Regions from separate parts of the Streptomyces yongxingensis genome, predicted to be linked through region 1. Evidence: riboswitches for the same ligand, from Rfam matches in the RefSeq annotation. Region 1 holds a riboswitch; the other holds the start of a gene.
What was found. A riboswitch is a leader RNA that binds a small molecule or an ion and turns the genes downstream of it on or off. The one in region 1 is predicted to bind cyclic di-AMP.

Region 1 (7,642 bases):
GGCTCGGCGGTGCTTTCGGCCACGGATGTGACGCAAAATTCCGCGGGGGACGGCGGCGGTATTCACATCAGTACGTCGGCCACTCTCAGCGTCTCGGGCGGCAACATTTCCGACAATACCGCGGACAGCTCGGGTGGCGGCGTCAGTAACTGGGGAACGACGCTGTTGAGTGCCGTCACGGTCGCGCGGAACAGGACCACCAACTTCGAGGGCGGCGGCATCTCCACCTCGATCGGAGATCTCACGATCAACGGCAGCCGGGTGACCGAGAACACCGCCGGCAGTTTCGGCGGCGGTATCGCCAATATGGGCAGCGCACTGCGCGTGCAGGCCACCACCGTATCCGGGAATACCGCCACGCTGAACGGCGGCGGTTTGTTTCAGCACGCGGGCACCACACAAATGACCGGCGACACCGTCACCGGTAATACGGCCAATGGCGGCCAGGGCGGTGGGATCTTCACCGACGGCGGCTCGATCGCGCTCTCCGCGACCACGGTCACCGGGAACAACCCGAACCAGTGCGTACCGGCCCTCGCGGGATGCTGAAAGAAGCATGACAAGACCGCTGAAACGACACGGCTGAACGCCGCGGCGCCCCCGGATGACCTGCTTCCGGGGGCGCCATGTGCTCGACCGCGAGACCGACCGTCAGTGCTTGCAGTCCTTCTTCGCCTTGGCCTTGTGGTGCTTCTTGGCCTTGTGCTGGTCCTTGGCCTTGTGCTGTTCCTTGGCCTTGTGGTGCTTCTTGGCCTTGTGCTGTTCCTTGGCCTTGTGCTGCTTCTTCGGCTCCTCCTTGTGCACGACCACGACCGGGCTCGGCTCGGCGATGGCGATGTTCGCGCAGTCGGAGCCGATGTTGGTCTCGCCCGTCGGGGCGGCCACGGCGCTGATCACGGTGACGCCGGTGGCCGTGTCGCAGTCGTTGGCCTGGATCGGCGTGGCGTTGTAACCGCTGGCGAAGTTGACGCAGTCCGAGCCGATGTTGAGTTCGCCGGTGGGCGCGGTGCCGGCGACGTTGGTGGTCGCGCCGGTGGCCGTGTCACAGAGGTTTCGCTGAGCCCCGCTGGACTGCGGGAAGAGGCCATGGGCACTCGCGCTAGCGGCGCCGCCGACCACCATTGTGCCCGCGGCCGCCGCGGCCATGAGAGCTGCCTTCTTGCCGATCTGCATTGTTCTGGTGCCTCCATATCGGGTTCTCCGCGAAAATTCCGCAGACATCTCTTGAACGAGATTTCCGCAATCCGGGATCCGGGAGTATCGGAAGCATCACCCATCCGCCACAGTAAAGGTATATTCAGCCGGTGCGGAAGTCGGTGGAGTTCTTTGCGCCGAGTCGTGCGACGTTCGTGAAAAAGAAAAGATGAACGCGGCCCCGAAGAAATGTCTCCAAGGCCGCGTTCATGTCGAGCAGGTGTTTCCGGAGCTCGCTGGCGAGTTCTGGGGTTCGATGCTTCAGGGCCGTTGATTCTTTCCCTGGCCACTGCTCTTGGCGCTCTTCGTGCCGTTCGCGCTCTTCCCCTGACTTCCGTTCTGGGGGTCGGCGCCGGCCGCATTGACGCAGGTGGTCTCGTTGGTGACCTCGGAGCCGGGACCGATCGTGATCGGGCCGGTCACGGAGGTGGTCTGGCAGTCGTTCGTCTGCCTCGTCACGCCACCCGACTCACTGACGTTGACGCAGTTGGTCCCGTTCTTGATTTCGGATCCGGGGGCCAGCGCGACGGTGATCGGACCGATGACGGAGTGGGTACGGCAGCGGTTCTCCTGCGTCGTCACACCCGATTCGGCGGTGTTGACACAGTCGGTCTGGTTGCTGATCTCGGTCGGGCCGGCCACCACGGTGACGGTGCCGATGACGGAGCTGGTGGTGCAGCGATTGCTCTGTGTCCCGCCGTTGGCGCCGGCCGAGCGGCTGGGACCGGGTTCGGTGGCGTCGGCTCCGCCCGCACCGCCGATGAGCAGCGCGCCCACGGTCGCCGCAAGAAGCGCCGTCCTTTTGCGCTTGTGCATAAAGAGCCTCCAATCGGGCTTCGGGTGTGGCGCGCTCGGCGCCGTCACCGAAAGCCACTTTCATGGCAGCGGCCCTGGAAGGGAGGCTTCCAGGGCCGCGATTCCCAACGGGGGGGATGCCTCATGGTGTTACCGCGGGCGGGAACACCATGAAAGGGTCAGCGACTCACGGGTTGTCGTTGACGGCGATGTTCGCGCACTTGGAGCCGATGTTGGTCTCACCCGTCGGAGCGGCCACGGCGCTGATAATGGTGGGACCGGTGGCCGTGTCGCAGTCGTTGGCCTGGACCACCGTAGTGGCGCTGCTGTTGGTGAAGTTGAGGCAGTCCGAGCCGATGTTGAGTTCGCCGGTGGGCGCGGTGCCGGCGACGTCGGTGGTCGCGCCGGTGGCTGTGTCACAGCTGTTGAGCTGCGCGATGAAGTCGTCGTTGTTGTTGGCCAGGGCACCGCCCGCACCACCGATGACCAGAGCGCCGGCGGCCGCGGTCAGGAGAACTGCCTTCTTGCCGATGTTCACTTAATTCCTCCGTCTGGGTTGCTCCGCGAATTCACGGACGCATGACACAACGAAGCTCATCACTTAAGGCTTCGGGCCGCCAGTCAGCTTCACCCGTCCGGCATAGTGCGGCTCTTCCGGTGCGTGTTATCCGAGAATCCCGCTAAAGGGGACCAATGCGAGCTCCATTTGGCCCAGCGGAATCTGAATCCCTTTTATGAGGAGGGGAGGAGGGTGGCTGCCGGGCCGTGGTGGGGCGGGGGCGAGGCGGGGACGCGGGGGTGGCTCCCGGAGGCTCGGCTGCCGGGCAACGGCCGTCCAACGTCCGGACGGGGGCGGCGTGGTGACGGGGTGGTGGCGGGGCGGTGGATCGCCGATGACCGCGTGGCGGCCGGATGACGGCCGGGAGACGGCCCCGCGCCGGCCCACCGGGGCGCCCTGCCCCCGGCCCCCGGACTTGTTCGACCGGTCGGACGAGTGATACATCCAGGCTCTACGACGCAGGAGTGAGTGAGGCACGGTCACACCGACAGCTTCGCCGAACCGCAGCGCGGCGTGTGTTCACGCCGCTACGCTAAGTGCGCGAAGTGGTCGCCCGGGGGGCGCGGCGAATCAACGCCGGGAGGCGGGAGGAGAGACATGGGGCACTCACGAGGGGAAGGGACCCCGGCCGAGCTGATGGACGGGCTGCTCGCCCGTGCGCAGAACGGCTTCGAGATCGGCGAGGCGGTGCTGGCCCAGGCGCGCAGCGCCCTGATGCACCAGTCCGAGCTGCGGTCCTGCCGGCAGTGCAATGAGCGGTGCGGCCGGCTCGGGTACAGCACCTACCGGCATGTCTTCCTGCTCCCCGACGGCAGCAGCCTGCTGCTGTGGGAACTGGAGCACAACACGGGCGAGGGCAACCGCCCGCTGTACGAGCTCTACGCGGACGAGGACGCCCTGACGCTGGCCGAGCGCCGCGTCCATGAGCGCCTCGGTGGCGCCCGCTGGGAGGAGCTCGACGGGTTACCGCTGTGGCTCCCGGACCAGCTGCTGCACACGGCCGAGCCGGTGGAGAGCTCCCGTGCGTATGTGGCCGACAATTCGGCCGACCACGCCCGTCGCGTCCTGCGCCGCGCGGAGAACCCCGACCGTCCGGGCGAGGAGACCGAGCGGCTGCTGGCCACCGCGTTCGCCCATGACATCGCCCTCGCGCCCAAGCCCCGGCGCCGCTCCGGCGGTCCCGACGCGACCTGGTGCCGCTTCTACGAGCACGCCTTCCTGCTCGTAGGAGGGGACGAGATCGTGCTGTGGGAGCTGGAGCACAATCTGACCCGGGACGGCCGACTGGTGTGCGAGGTGTACCTCGACGAGGTTTCGGCGGAGCTCGCGGCGGACCGCCACGCCCGCGCGCTGGGCGTCGACCTCTGACGTACGCGGCACCTCCGACGCACGCGGTCTCGGGCGTCGACCTTTTTGACGTACGCGGTACCTCCGACGCACGCGATACCTGACGCTTCCGTAGCCCGCCTGTCGCGGCCCTGACGTGCACCCCACCCGCCCAGCACCCGCTTGGCCGACACCGGCTCGCCTGGCGGCCCGTCAGCCGGAAGCCTGGTGACGACGGTGACCGCCGTGACGACGGTGACGCCGTGACGCTGTGACGACGGCGGGACGCGGACCAGGGAAGCGAGAGAAGCCGGTGCGGGTGCGAGGGAGCAGGGCTCGTACAGGCGCCCGTACGGAGGGCCGTACGGAGCGGCGTACGGTCTGGCCCCGGCTGAGCCGCCCGCTCGCCCGCCGCCGCCCCGCCACCCGCCTCCGTACGCTCATCGACACCGGCGCCGCGGCCGGTGCCGCCGCCAACGCGTCCGCCGGGTCCGCCGGGGGGTCCGCTCCGGCCGAGGAGAGCGGTAAGGAGCCCCCGGGCCGCCGTATGGCCCGCTGGGTCCCCGCCGTCCTCGTCCTCGGCGGCATCGCCTTCGACCTGGCCGCCCCGCCCGGCTACACCGCCTCGCCCTTCTTCGCCGCCGCCCCCTTGGTCGCCGCGGCGCTCTTACCGCTGCGTCAGACCATCGTCACGGCCGTCGTCGCGGTCCTCACCACCTGTCTGCTGGCGGAGTTGCACGGGGTGAGGGACCCGACCCAGGCGGCCACCGAGATCATCACGGTGGCGACCGTGACCGCGCTGGCGGTGGTGATCAACCGCGTCGTACGCCGCAGCTACCACCGGCTCGCCTCGGCGCGCGGTGTCGCGGAGGCGGCCCAGCGCGCCGTCCTGCCCGCGCCGCCCGCCCGGCTCGCCGGGCTGGAGATCGCCGCGCGCTATGTACCGGCGGAGAAGTACGCGGCGATCGGCGGTGACCTGTACGCGGTCCAGGACACCCCGCACGGCGTACGGCTGACCGTCGGGGACGTACGCGGCAAGGGGCTGGGGGCCGTGGAGGTCGTGGCGATCCTCCTGGGCTGCTTCCGGGAGGCGGCGGAGCAGGAGACGACCCTGGAGGCGCTCGTGGGCCGCCTGGAGCGGGCGCTGCGGCGCGAGGGTGCCCGGCGGGCCGACCTGGAGGTGGTCGAGGGGTTCACGACGGCCGTGGTGGCCGAAATTCCGCGCGGCGACTCCACCCTGCGGCTGATCAACCGAGGTCATCCGGCGCCGCTGCTCCTGGAGGAGGGTGGCGCGGTGCGCGCCCTGGAGCCGGAGGCGCCGGCGCTTCCGATGGGGATGGGGGAGTTGGCGGGCTGGCCGGACCGGGTGATGGAGCTGGCGTTCGCGGAGGGCGAGACGCTGCTGCTGTTCACGGACGGGGTGACGGAGGCCCGGGACCGCCATGGCGAGTTCTATGACCCGGAGGAGCGGTTGCGCGGCCGCCGCTTCGCCGATCCGCAGGAGCTGCTGGACGCGTTGGTGGCCGATGTCGAGCGCCATACGGGTGGCGGGACGCCGGACGACATGGCGCTGCTGGCGGTCCGTCGGACCCCGGCCCGCGGCAACGGGCGGGACGGCGGCGGGGGGAACGACAGGGCGAAACCCACGCCGTCGTAGCCGACCGCGCCGAGCACCGTGGGTAACCGGTCGAGCCCCCTCCGCATAACAATTGACGCACGATCGATCCGTCTGTGGTTTTGCCAACTCTTGCCCAGCATGTCGACTCGCCCCCATCTGTCCCTTCTTGGGAGCTAAGTTCATGCCAAAGGTGTGCGGATTCCTCAGAACAGCTTGGAATCACATCGCGCTCTCTATTAACGTTCGATAACGCAGCGCGGTCGTCACAACCGTCGCAAGGGCGGCACCGTGCGCCGTCGCCGAATCCCGTACGCACAGCGGCAGCACCGCATCACCAGCAGCACCAAGGGAACCGGGGAACCAACAACCTTGGGGTGAATCGGGTCGAACCTGACCCGTAGGAGACCTTCCTGCTCCGAACCCGTCAGCTAACCCGGTAGGCGAGAGGGAAGGAAAGGAGTGCGCCTCCGTGGCGTCCAACAGGTCTGTCCTGGACGAGGCTCCGTATCGCACGCGGGGAGGCGGTTTGGGGACCGCCACCGCCTACGGCCCCGGCTTCGACGCCGGCGGCGGGATGAGCTCAGGGGACGGCCGATTCGCCCCCGACGACCGATACGCGTTCGGCCCCGACGACCGTTACACGTTCGGTCCCGACGACCGCTACGCGGATGAGGGCGCCTCCGAGGGCCCGGGTGCCGGATTCGAGGCCGAGAGCTGGGAGGAGTGGAATCCCACCGAGGAGTCCATCGCTCCCGTACGCGGCCGGCACCGCGTGGCCAAGCAGCGGGGTGGAACCATGGCGCGCAGCGGCGCCGTTCTGGGGGTCGGTGTGATCGCGGCGGTCGGTGCGGGCGGTATGGCCAGCGCCAAGGACCGTCCCGCGCTCCCCATATCCATGCCCGACCTCGGCCATGTCGCCGATGAGGTCAAGGCCAGTCTGCCCGCCGCCAAGGACCTGCCGGGCATCGGCTCCTGGGCGTCGGACTCGGACGACGGCGGTTCGCAGACCGTCGCCGCCCCGCTCTCCCAGGCCGGTCTGACCACCGAGGACGAGCAGCGCGGCACCACCGACGCGGGCGAGGCGCTCCGCGCCCGCATCCTCCAGCAGGCCGAGAACCAGCAGAACGCGGCGGACGAGGACAGTCGCACCGCCGCGGCGCAGGCCGCCGCCAAGGACGCCAGGGCCGCCGCGGACAAGGCCGCCGACCAGGCCGCGGAGGCGGCCGCCAAGCGGAAGGCCGAGGCCGAGGCGGAGAAGCGGGCCGCCGAGCAGCGGGCTAAGGAGGCGGCCGAGAAGAAGGCCGCGGCCGAGCGCCAGGCCAGGCTCGCCGCCGCGTACACCCTCCCCGTCGGCTCGTACACCCTGACCGCCAGCTTCGGCCAGGCGGGCGACATGTGGTCGGCCGACCACACCGGCCAGGACTTCGCCGCCCCGACCGGCACCCCGGTCAAGGCGCTGCACGGCGGCACCATCACCCAGGCGGGCTGGGCCGGTTCGTACGGCTACCGCATCGTGCTGACCCTCGACGACGGCACCGAGCTCTGGTTCTGCCACCTGTCCTCGATGGTGGTCACCTCCGGCAAGGTGTCGACGGGAGACGTCATCGCCCGCGTCGGCGCCACCGGCAATGTGACCGGCCCGCACCTCCACCTCGAGGTCCGGCCGGGCGGCGGCTCGCCGATCGACCCGATGCCCTGGCTGCGCCAGCACGGGCTGAACCCCTGATACCCCGGCGGTCCTGGCGCTCTCTCCCCCCTTGACGCCAGGGCCGCCGGCTTTACGCCCTTTGCGCCCTTTACGCCATTTACGTTCCCACGGGGCCGACCTTCACGAACGCACGCTGGAACAACCCCGTCCAGCCAACCGTTGTAAAGATGTATGGCTGACAACACACAGAAGATCGGTGACCTTTCCGTCTTCCCACTCTCCCTCGGCGGGAACGTCTTCGGCTGGACCGCGAACGAGGCCGAGTCCTTCCGGGTGCTCGACGCCTATGTGGCGGCCGGCGGCAACTTCATCGACACCGCCGATGTCTACTCCGCCTGGGTGCCGGGTAACGAGGGCGGCGAGTCCGAGACCATCCTCGGCAACTGGTTCGCCTCCCGCGGCAACCGCTCCGACATCGTCCTCGCCACCAAGGTGGGCGCCG
Region 2 (7,642 bases), 1.1 Mb from region 1:
GAGGTAACGGAAGAGGGGGAGGTCGGACGCCTCGGAGGCGGCGTGCGCGACGGCGAGGGAGACGCCGAGGATCGCGTTGGCGCCGAGCGAGGACTTGTCCGGGGTGGCGTCCAGGTCGAACATCGCCTGGTCGATCAGCCGCTGCTCGGTGGCGTCATAGCCGACCAGCTCGGGGCCGATCTGCTCGATCACGGCGAGGACGGCCTTCTCCACGCCCTTGCCGTTGTAGCGGTTCTTGTCGCCGTCACGGAGCTCGAGGGCCTCGAAGGCGCCGGTGGAGGCGCCGGACGGCACGGCGGCACGGCCGGTGCTGCCGTCGTCGAGGCCAACCTCGACCTCGACCGTGGGGTTGCCTCGCGAGTCGAGGATCTCGCGAGCTACGACGACGTCGATGGACGGCACGAGGTTCTCCTTCGTATGGGTCTGCGGTAGCAGCACGAGCCTAACGGGCCGGGAGGGCTGCGCCCCGCGTTCGCCCGCCCCACGAGACGGGGGCGTGACACAAAAAGCCAGATTCTGGATCAAAAATCCAGATTTCTTGCGCATTGGGAAAGCCCCGGCGGGGCGCGCCATAGTGGGCGGCACGCCCGGCCGGGGCTCGTCTCTCGCGGCCGGCCTCAGGAGAGGTCCTCGGGGGGAGTCCTCGGGCCGGGGCCGTGACCGTGGCTCAGCGGAGGTGCAGCTGCTGGCCCGGGAAGATCAGGTCGGCCTGCTCCACGATGTCCTTGTTCAGCTCGAAGAGCTTCTTCCAGCCGCCCTTGACGTCGTGGGCCTTGGCGATCTTGCCGAGGGTGTCGCCGGACTTGACCTTGTACTCGCCGTCACCCTTCTTGATCGGGCCACGGGTCTGGTGCCGCGCGGCGGGCTCGGGCGCGGTGTGCGGCTGCGCCTTCGGCTGGGCCTTCGGCTGGGCCGGCTTGGCGGCCGGGGCCGACTTGGTGGTCGGCGAGGACTGGCTCTGCGAGCCGGAGGGCGCGGACGGGGCGGACGGGCTGCCGCCGGAGGTCAGACCCTTGCCGCAGACCGGCCAGGCGCCCTTGCCCTGGCTGCCCAGGACCTTCTCGGCGATCTGGATCTGCTGGGCCTTGCTGGCCTTGTCCGCGGTGGAGGCGTAGGCCGTGCCGCCGTAGGCGGCCCAGGTGGAGCTCGAGAACTGCAGGCCGCCGTAGTAGCCGTTGCCGGTGTTGATCGACCAGTTGCCACCGGACTCACACTGCGCGACCTGGTCCCACTGGGAGGTGGTGGCCGCCGAGGCGGAGGTCGCCCCGATGAGCGGTGCCGCCACGGCGGCACCGGCGAGACCGGTGAGCGCGGCGATACGGGTGGCCTTGGAGGGGCGGCGGTGCTTCCCGTTGGACTTGAGCATTTTGGTTCGTTTCCTCACCGACGCCTACGAGGTGAGCTGTCGGGTTCGGACGTGAGTTGCCCGGCCGGTCGCGATGGTCGCTCCCGGCTTCACCCCTAGCCGACGAGCCCGTTTCCACAGGCCATTCGGCACCTACCTTGGGTCCCCCGCTCCTGCCTTCGGCGCTGACGCGTCGGTTCCCCCCGACCGCCGGCAGGATTCGGCGTGACGATCGACGGTGCCCGCGGTGGCGAGCGGAAAGACGGTAAACACACCTTCCAAGAACGTTCAAACACCCCAAGGGCAGCGAATGGGGCTGTAATTGATCTCACCCGGCCCACATCGGCGCAGGTGGGGCCGGGTGAGGAGGGATCGGACACGAGGTGCGGCCCGGAAGATGTGACGAGATGTATGTCTCACCGGGTCCAGATCGGGCAATTCCCCCCGAATCACTGCTCCCTGATGGTGAGGTCAAGTCGCTGACCAGGGATGATCAGATCGGGGTCGGTTCCGATGAGGTCCTCGTTGGTTTCGTAGAGCCCTTCCCAACCCCGGGACACATTCTGGTGCTCGGCGATTCCTGACAGGTTGTCACCGGGGCGAACGGTGTAATCGTCGTCCGTGGAGCTCCCGTCGCGGTCCGAAGCGCCGCGCGAGGCATGGCGCCCGGAGGGCCGTGCGCTCCCCGCATCGTCGTCGTCGGCCCGCTCCCCGGCGTCCGGGGCGCCGCGGTGGCGGCCGGAGGGCGCCGGGTCGGCGGAGGGGTCCGCCGAGGGAGTCCTGGAGCCGTCCGACGCCGAGGGGCTGTCCGAGTCCGAGGGGCCGTCCGACGCCGGGTCGTCCGACGCGGAGCCGTCCAGACCGTCGGGGGACTTGGAGGTGTGGGGCGCCTCCGGGTCCTCGGCCGACCCGGACGCGTCCGGCGCGTCCGGCTTGTCCGCGCTGTCGGACGTCCCCGGACGGTCCGCGTCCGAGGAGGAGCCGTCCCGCCCCCGGTCCCCCGGGTCGTCCCCGCCGCGACCCGTCCCCCGGTCCGGGGTGGCCGTGCTGCCGGGGTCCACATCGGGGGCGCCGCCGCCGTCGGTGAGCCCGGCGCCCAGCGCACAGCTCGGCCAGGCGTCGGGGCCGCGGTCACCGAGGATCGCCTCGGCGACGGATATCTGCTGGGAGCGGCTGGCGAGGTCGGGGCGCGGGGCGTACTCCGTGCCGCCGTACTTCTTCCACATGTCGAGGGTGAGCTGGAGCCCGCCGTAGAAGCCGTTGCCCTCGTTGGCGCTCCACATACCGCCGCTCTCGCACTCGGCGACGTGATCCCATGTGGTGGTCTGGGCGGCCTGTGCGCCGGCCGCCCCGAAGAGGGGCATGGCGAGGCCCGCTCCCGTGACCCCCGCCGCGACGATGATGGCCGGGGCCTGACGGGGGCGACGGTGTCGACCATTACCGGAACGCATGCGATTGACCTCTCCTATGGCGCTATGGCGCTATGGCGACAAGGTTTGCCGGTGAACATAGCGAGGGCACTCGATCATCACAAGGCGATGTATCCCAGGTCACGCCAAGGTCACACGGCTGATGATTCGTCACGTATGTCCGGCCGTACGGGCCTTGGGGGTCCCGGACGCCCGTCTCTTCGGGTCTCAGCCGTCCGCGGAATCCCAGGTCACCGGGAGCGTGCGCAGCCCGCGCATGATGAGCCCGCCGCGCCACCGCAGATCGTCCGGATCCAGTGCGAGCCGCAGTCCGGGCAGCCGGCGCAGCAGGGTGGCGATCGCGGTCCGGGCCTCCAGCCGGGCCAGCGGGGCGCCCAGACAGTAATGGATGCCGTGGCCGTAGCCGAGGTGCTGGTTGTCCCGGCGGGTGAGATCGAGGACGTCCGGCTCCGCGAACCGCTCGGGGTCCCGGTCGGCCGCGGCGAGCACCACCAGCACCGGCTCCCCCTCGGCGATGTGCTGCCCGGCTAGGGTGAGCGGCTCGGTGGCGAACCGCCAGGTGGCGATCTCCACGGGTCCGTCGTAGCGGAGCAGTTCCTCGACCCCGGCGGCGAGCAGCCGCTCGTCCCCTTCTTCCAGGGCCCGCTGCATGAGGGCGCGCTGCTCCGGATGGCGCAGCAGCGCGTAGACGCCGTTGCCGATGAGATTGACGGTCGTCTCGAAGCCGGCGAAGAGAAGGATGAAGGCCATGGCCGCGGCCTCGTTCTCGGTGAGGTGCTCCCCGTGGTCGCTGGCCCGGATCAACCCCGAGATCAGGTCCTCCCCGTCCTCTTCTTCCCCGCGCTCCGCGAGTTCCAGGCGCTTGCGGTGGATCAGCTCGCCCAGATACGCCCGGATCCTCTTCACGGCGCGGGCCACTCCGCCGCGCGGGCCACCGCCGTGCCGGATCATCGCGCCCGCCCAGTCCCGGAAGTCGTCCTGGTCCTCGCGCGGCACCCCGAGCAGATCGCAGATGGCGTAGATGGGGAGGGGGAAGGCGAACTCATGGATGAGATCCGCCTCTCCCCTCTCTTCGAAGGCGTCGATGAGCTGATCGGTGAGGGTCCGTACCCGGGGGGCGAACGCGGCCACCCGGCGCGGGGTGAACGCCTTCGACACCAGCCGCCGCAGCCGGGTGTGGTCGGGAGGGTCGATATTGAGCAGATGTGTCATCAGTTCGGCGCGCCGCTCCCCCGGGATGCCCACCTTGCCCTTGGCATGGGCCGCCGCGCTGTGCCGCTGGGGGTTCTTCGAGAGCCGGGGGTCGGCCAGCGCCTTCCTGGCGTCGGCGTAACGGGTCACCAGCCAGGCGTCCACACCGCTGGGCAGCGTGGTCCGGTGCACCGGGGCGTGTTCGCGCAGCCAGGCGTACGCGGGGTAGGGATCGCTGGCGAACTCCCAGGTGAAGAGGGTGGGAGCGGAGCTGTCACGGGGCTGTTCCGACACCCCCCGACGATACCGGCGAGGGGCCGCCCTCCCCCCGGTCCGCCGGAAGTAACGACAGACAAAGAGAAATAAGGGAATAAGGAGAACAAAGAGAATAAGGGAGTCACGACCGGGATGAATGTCCAGCGGAATTCCCCATTCATCTCCACACACCCTTCACCGCCCATACACAGCCGGGGTCGAATGCCCGGTATCTGATGGCTGGGACCGCCGTTCGGCGGATGCCCGCGCCGCCCCGTTACGAACCCCCGGCACATGCCCTGACGTCGGTCAACACGGTGAACGGGGGGTGTGGCTGAAACAACGTGAGGTGAACGAATGGGACTGGGGCACATGCACGGGGCCCAGTGATACCGGTGATACGATCACCGCGCTTGCCAGGCGAGCCAAGGGCGCGTAAGACACACGGCGATCCGGCGCATCACGCCGAGAGGATCCCCACTCTGAGGAGCATTATGCCGCCAGTCGGGCATACGGAGCCGTTCCGGCGCACCGACTCCTGTGCGCTGCCGTCGGCAAGACGAGTGCGATGTCCCCGGAACCCGCGGGCGCCGTACGGGCGCTGACTTACCGCCGCTCCGACCATTCCAGACGCATAACGCACCACACCTCCCTAAAGTCCCTGGCGGTCTAGTCGTTTAAAGAGAGTCTCAATGACGCAATATCTACAGGATCCAGCGCTCTGGGCCCTGATCGCTGGCACGCCTCTCGCCGCAACCGCCATTATCCGCGGGCGAAAGGCGCGAGCGAATCTGCGCCAGGAGAAGGCGGAGCTAGAGAAACGCGCGGCCGACCTCGAGAACAATTACGCCGAGGCGGTGCAGGAGGCCCACAGCCGCGCCGAAGAGGCCACCAAGAGCGCGCTGAAGTCCGCCATGCGTACCCTTCAGGGCCTCGCCAACGAGCAGCAGCTCGCCATCTCCAAGACACAGGACAAGTACGGCGAGCACCAGATTCTCCAGGACCTCCTGGAGATCGACCACATGAACTCGCAGTTCGGTCGGCGTGCGCAGTCCATCGCGGTTCTCTGTGACGGCTGGCTGGGCCGGCAGCGCGCCGTCGCCTCGGTGTACGACGTGGTGCGCAGCGCCAAGGGCCGCATCCGTCACTACACCCGGGTGGAAATTCGCTCGCAGAGCAATTTCGCCCTGGTCAGCCGGGCCGTGGAACCGGTCGCGCTGGCACTGGCCGAGCTTTTGGACAACGCGACCAGTTACTCCGCGCCCGACTCGCCCATCGACATCACCATCCGCACCGTCCCCAAGGGCGTCTGCGTCATCATCGACGACGCGGGCGTCGGTATGAACGAGGAGGAGAAGAACCGGGCGGACAAGCTGCTCTCGGCCACGCACGCCACCGGTGTAACGGGACTGGGCAATCCGCCGCAGTTCGGTTTTGCGGTGATCGGTGTGCTCGCCGCGCGCTATGGCTTCACGGTGTCCGTCGATTCGGCCTCTCCCTACGGTGGTGTTCGCGCGGTCGTGCTTCTCCCCGAGGACCTTCTGACCAATATGCCCGAGCCGGAAGAGCAGCCGACGACCCGCGCTCCCGCCGCGGCCGAGCAGCCGGAGCCGAGCGGTTCCGCCATGGCCAGTTCCACCGTGAGCGGTTCCACCCCCGGGGGTCTGCCCAAGCGTCGCCGTAAGGGGGCGATTTCCATCGTCCCGAGAGCAGACTCCACCACTGCCGCGGCCCGGACGAGCGAGGAAACCGCATCGATCATGGGCGCGTTCCAGCGCGGCACTCAGTCCGGCCGCTCAGCAGCAAACCCGAACAGGGAAGGGCATGATCCTCAGTGAACAACGACCTGTCATGGATGCTTGAGAGCGCCCTGGAAGTACCAGGGGCTCGTCATGCGATCCTGGTTTCCGCCGACGGTCTGCTGATGGCCCGTTCTCAAGAGGTCAAGAAGGACGAGGCCGATACCGTCGCGGCGGCGATGAGCGGCATCCAGTCGCTGAGCCGCACCATGGCCGGCTTCTGCGGTGGCACCCATATGACGTGGCGCCAGACCCTGGTCGAGTTCGACGGTGGCTGGGTCTTCCTCATCTCCGCGGGTGAGGGCGCGTATCTGGCGGTCTCCTCCGCGCCGGATGTCGACATGGCCGACATCACCTTCCGGATGCAGCAGCTTGTCGGGCAGCTCGGCAAGGCGCTGACCACACCGCCTCGCGAAAACACCGGAATTCAGGCATGACGGCACCAGGCGAGCAGGAGCCCGAATCCGCCCAATTAGTGCGACCGTACGTCATCACCAACGGTCGAGGGCTGCCGGAGAACGACCAGTTCAACCTGATCACGCTGGTCACCGCCTCCGAACAGAGACCCCCCAGCCATCTCGACCCGGAGAAGCGCGGGCTCTTGGAGCTGTGCTCGGGTGGTTATCTCTCGGTCGCGGAGATAGCCGGACACATGGGACTTCCGATCGGCATCGTGAAGGTCCTGCTGTCCGATCTCTCCTCGGACGGATACCTCGTCACCCGCGCACCCGCGCCTCCGGCGCAGCTTGTCGACGTTTCGCTCCTTCAGGAGGTGCTGGATGGGCTCCAGGCCCGTTTCGGATGATGACGTCTATCTGAACGAAGCGGTGCAGATCGCGGCCAAGATCCTGGTCGTGGGGCATTTCGCGGTCGGAAAGACGACGTTCATCGGCACCATGTCCGAGATTCCTCCGTTGCGCACCGAGGAGCGGATGACTCAGGCCGGAGCCCATATCGATGACCTCATGGGCACCCGGGGCAAGACCACGACCACCGTGGCCATGGACTTCGGCCGGCTCACGCTCAGCGACAGACTTGTCCTGTATCTCTTCGGCACGCCCGGACAGGAGCGCTTCGTCCAGGTGTGGGAGGACATGACCCGAGGCGCCCTCGGGGCACTGATCCTCGTCGATCCCGAACGGCTCAAGGAATCCTTCCCGGTGATCGACCTGGTGGAGCACTACGGACTGCCCTATGCGATTTCCGTCAACCACTTCGACGGCACGCCGGTCCGCCCCGACAACGAATTGCGCGAGGCGCTCGACCTGCTGCCCGAGACCCCGATCGTCACCTGTGACGCACGTGACGAGAAGTCATCGGCCAACGCGCTGATAACGCTTGTCCGTTACCTACAGGAACGTACCCGCTAGGAGCACCTGATGAACATGCAATCGGATTTTCCGGCGGCGCCACCACCCGGCTGCCCCGCCCATGGCAGTGGCAAGCGGGTGCCGCTGCACGGGCCGGAGTTCACCGCCGATCCGGGTGCCTACTACGCGTATATGCGCTCGTACGGCCCGACCGCGCCGGTGGAGCTCTCGCCGGGCGTCGAGGCCACGCTGGTCACGGACTACTCGGCGGCGCTCCAGCTGCTGCAGAACCCGGACACCTTCCGGAAGGAC

Region 2: linked by a shared signal. The riboswitch ahead of ACZ6TD_RS28035 (transglycosylase family protein) and the one ahead of ACZ6TD_RS23020 (M23 family metallopeptidase) in region 1 are both predicted to bind cyclic di-AMP.

The regions. Positions count from the first base shown of each region.
Region 1 covers NZ_CM145717.1:5,389,493-5,397,134, reverse strand. Annotated here, with positions in the region: gene ACZ6TD_RS23050 (right-handed parallel beta-helix repeat-containing protein) at 1-549, shown strand, start outside; gene ACZ6TD_RS23045 (hypothetical protein) at 652-1,173, opposite strand; gene ACZ6TD_RS23040 (hypothetical protein) at 1,456-2,058, opposite strand; gene ACZ6TD_RS23035 (hypothetical protein) at 2,177-2,527, opposite strand; gene ACZ6TD_RS23030 (DUF6227 family protein) at 3,146-3,916, shown strand; gene ACZ6TD_RS23025 (PP2C family protein-serine/threonine phosphatase) at 4,422-5,531, shown strand; cyclic di-AMP (ydaO/yuaA leader) riboswitch at 5,807-5,950, shown strand; gene ACZ6TD_RS23020 (M23 family metallopeptidase) at 5,962-7,218, shown strand; gene ACZ6TD_RS23015 (aldo/keto reductase) at 7,372-7,642, shown strand, end outside.
Region 2 covers NZ_CM145717.1:6,474,359-6,482,000, reverse strand. Annotated here, with positions in the region: gene eno (phosphopyruvate hydratase) at 1-402, opposite strand, end outside; gene ACZ6TD_RS28035 (transglycosylase family protein) at 668-1,366, opposite strand; cyclic di-AMP (ydaO/yuaA leader) riboswitch at 1,373-1,540, opposite strand; gene ACZ6TD_RS28030 (transglycosylase family protein) at 1,795-2,796, opposite strand; gene ACZ6TD_RS28025 (cytochrome P450 family protein) at 2,983-4,260, opposite strand; gene ACZ6TD_RS28020 (sensor histidine kinase) at 4,914-6,059, shown strand; gene ACZ6TD_RS28015 (roadblock/LC7 domain-containing protein) at 6,056-6,457, shown strand; gene ACZ6TD_RS28010 (DUF742 domain-containing protein) at 6,454-6,825, shown strand; gene ACZ6TD_RS28005 (GTP-binding protein) at 6,800-7,390, shown strand; gene ACZ6TD_RS28000 (cytochrome P450) at 7,400-7,642, shown strand, end outside.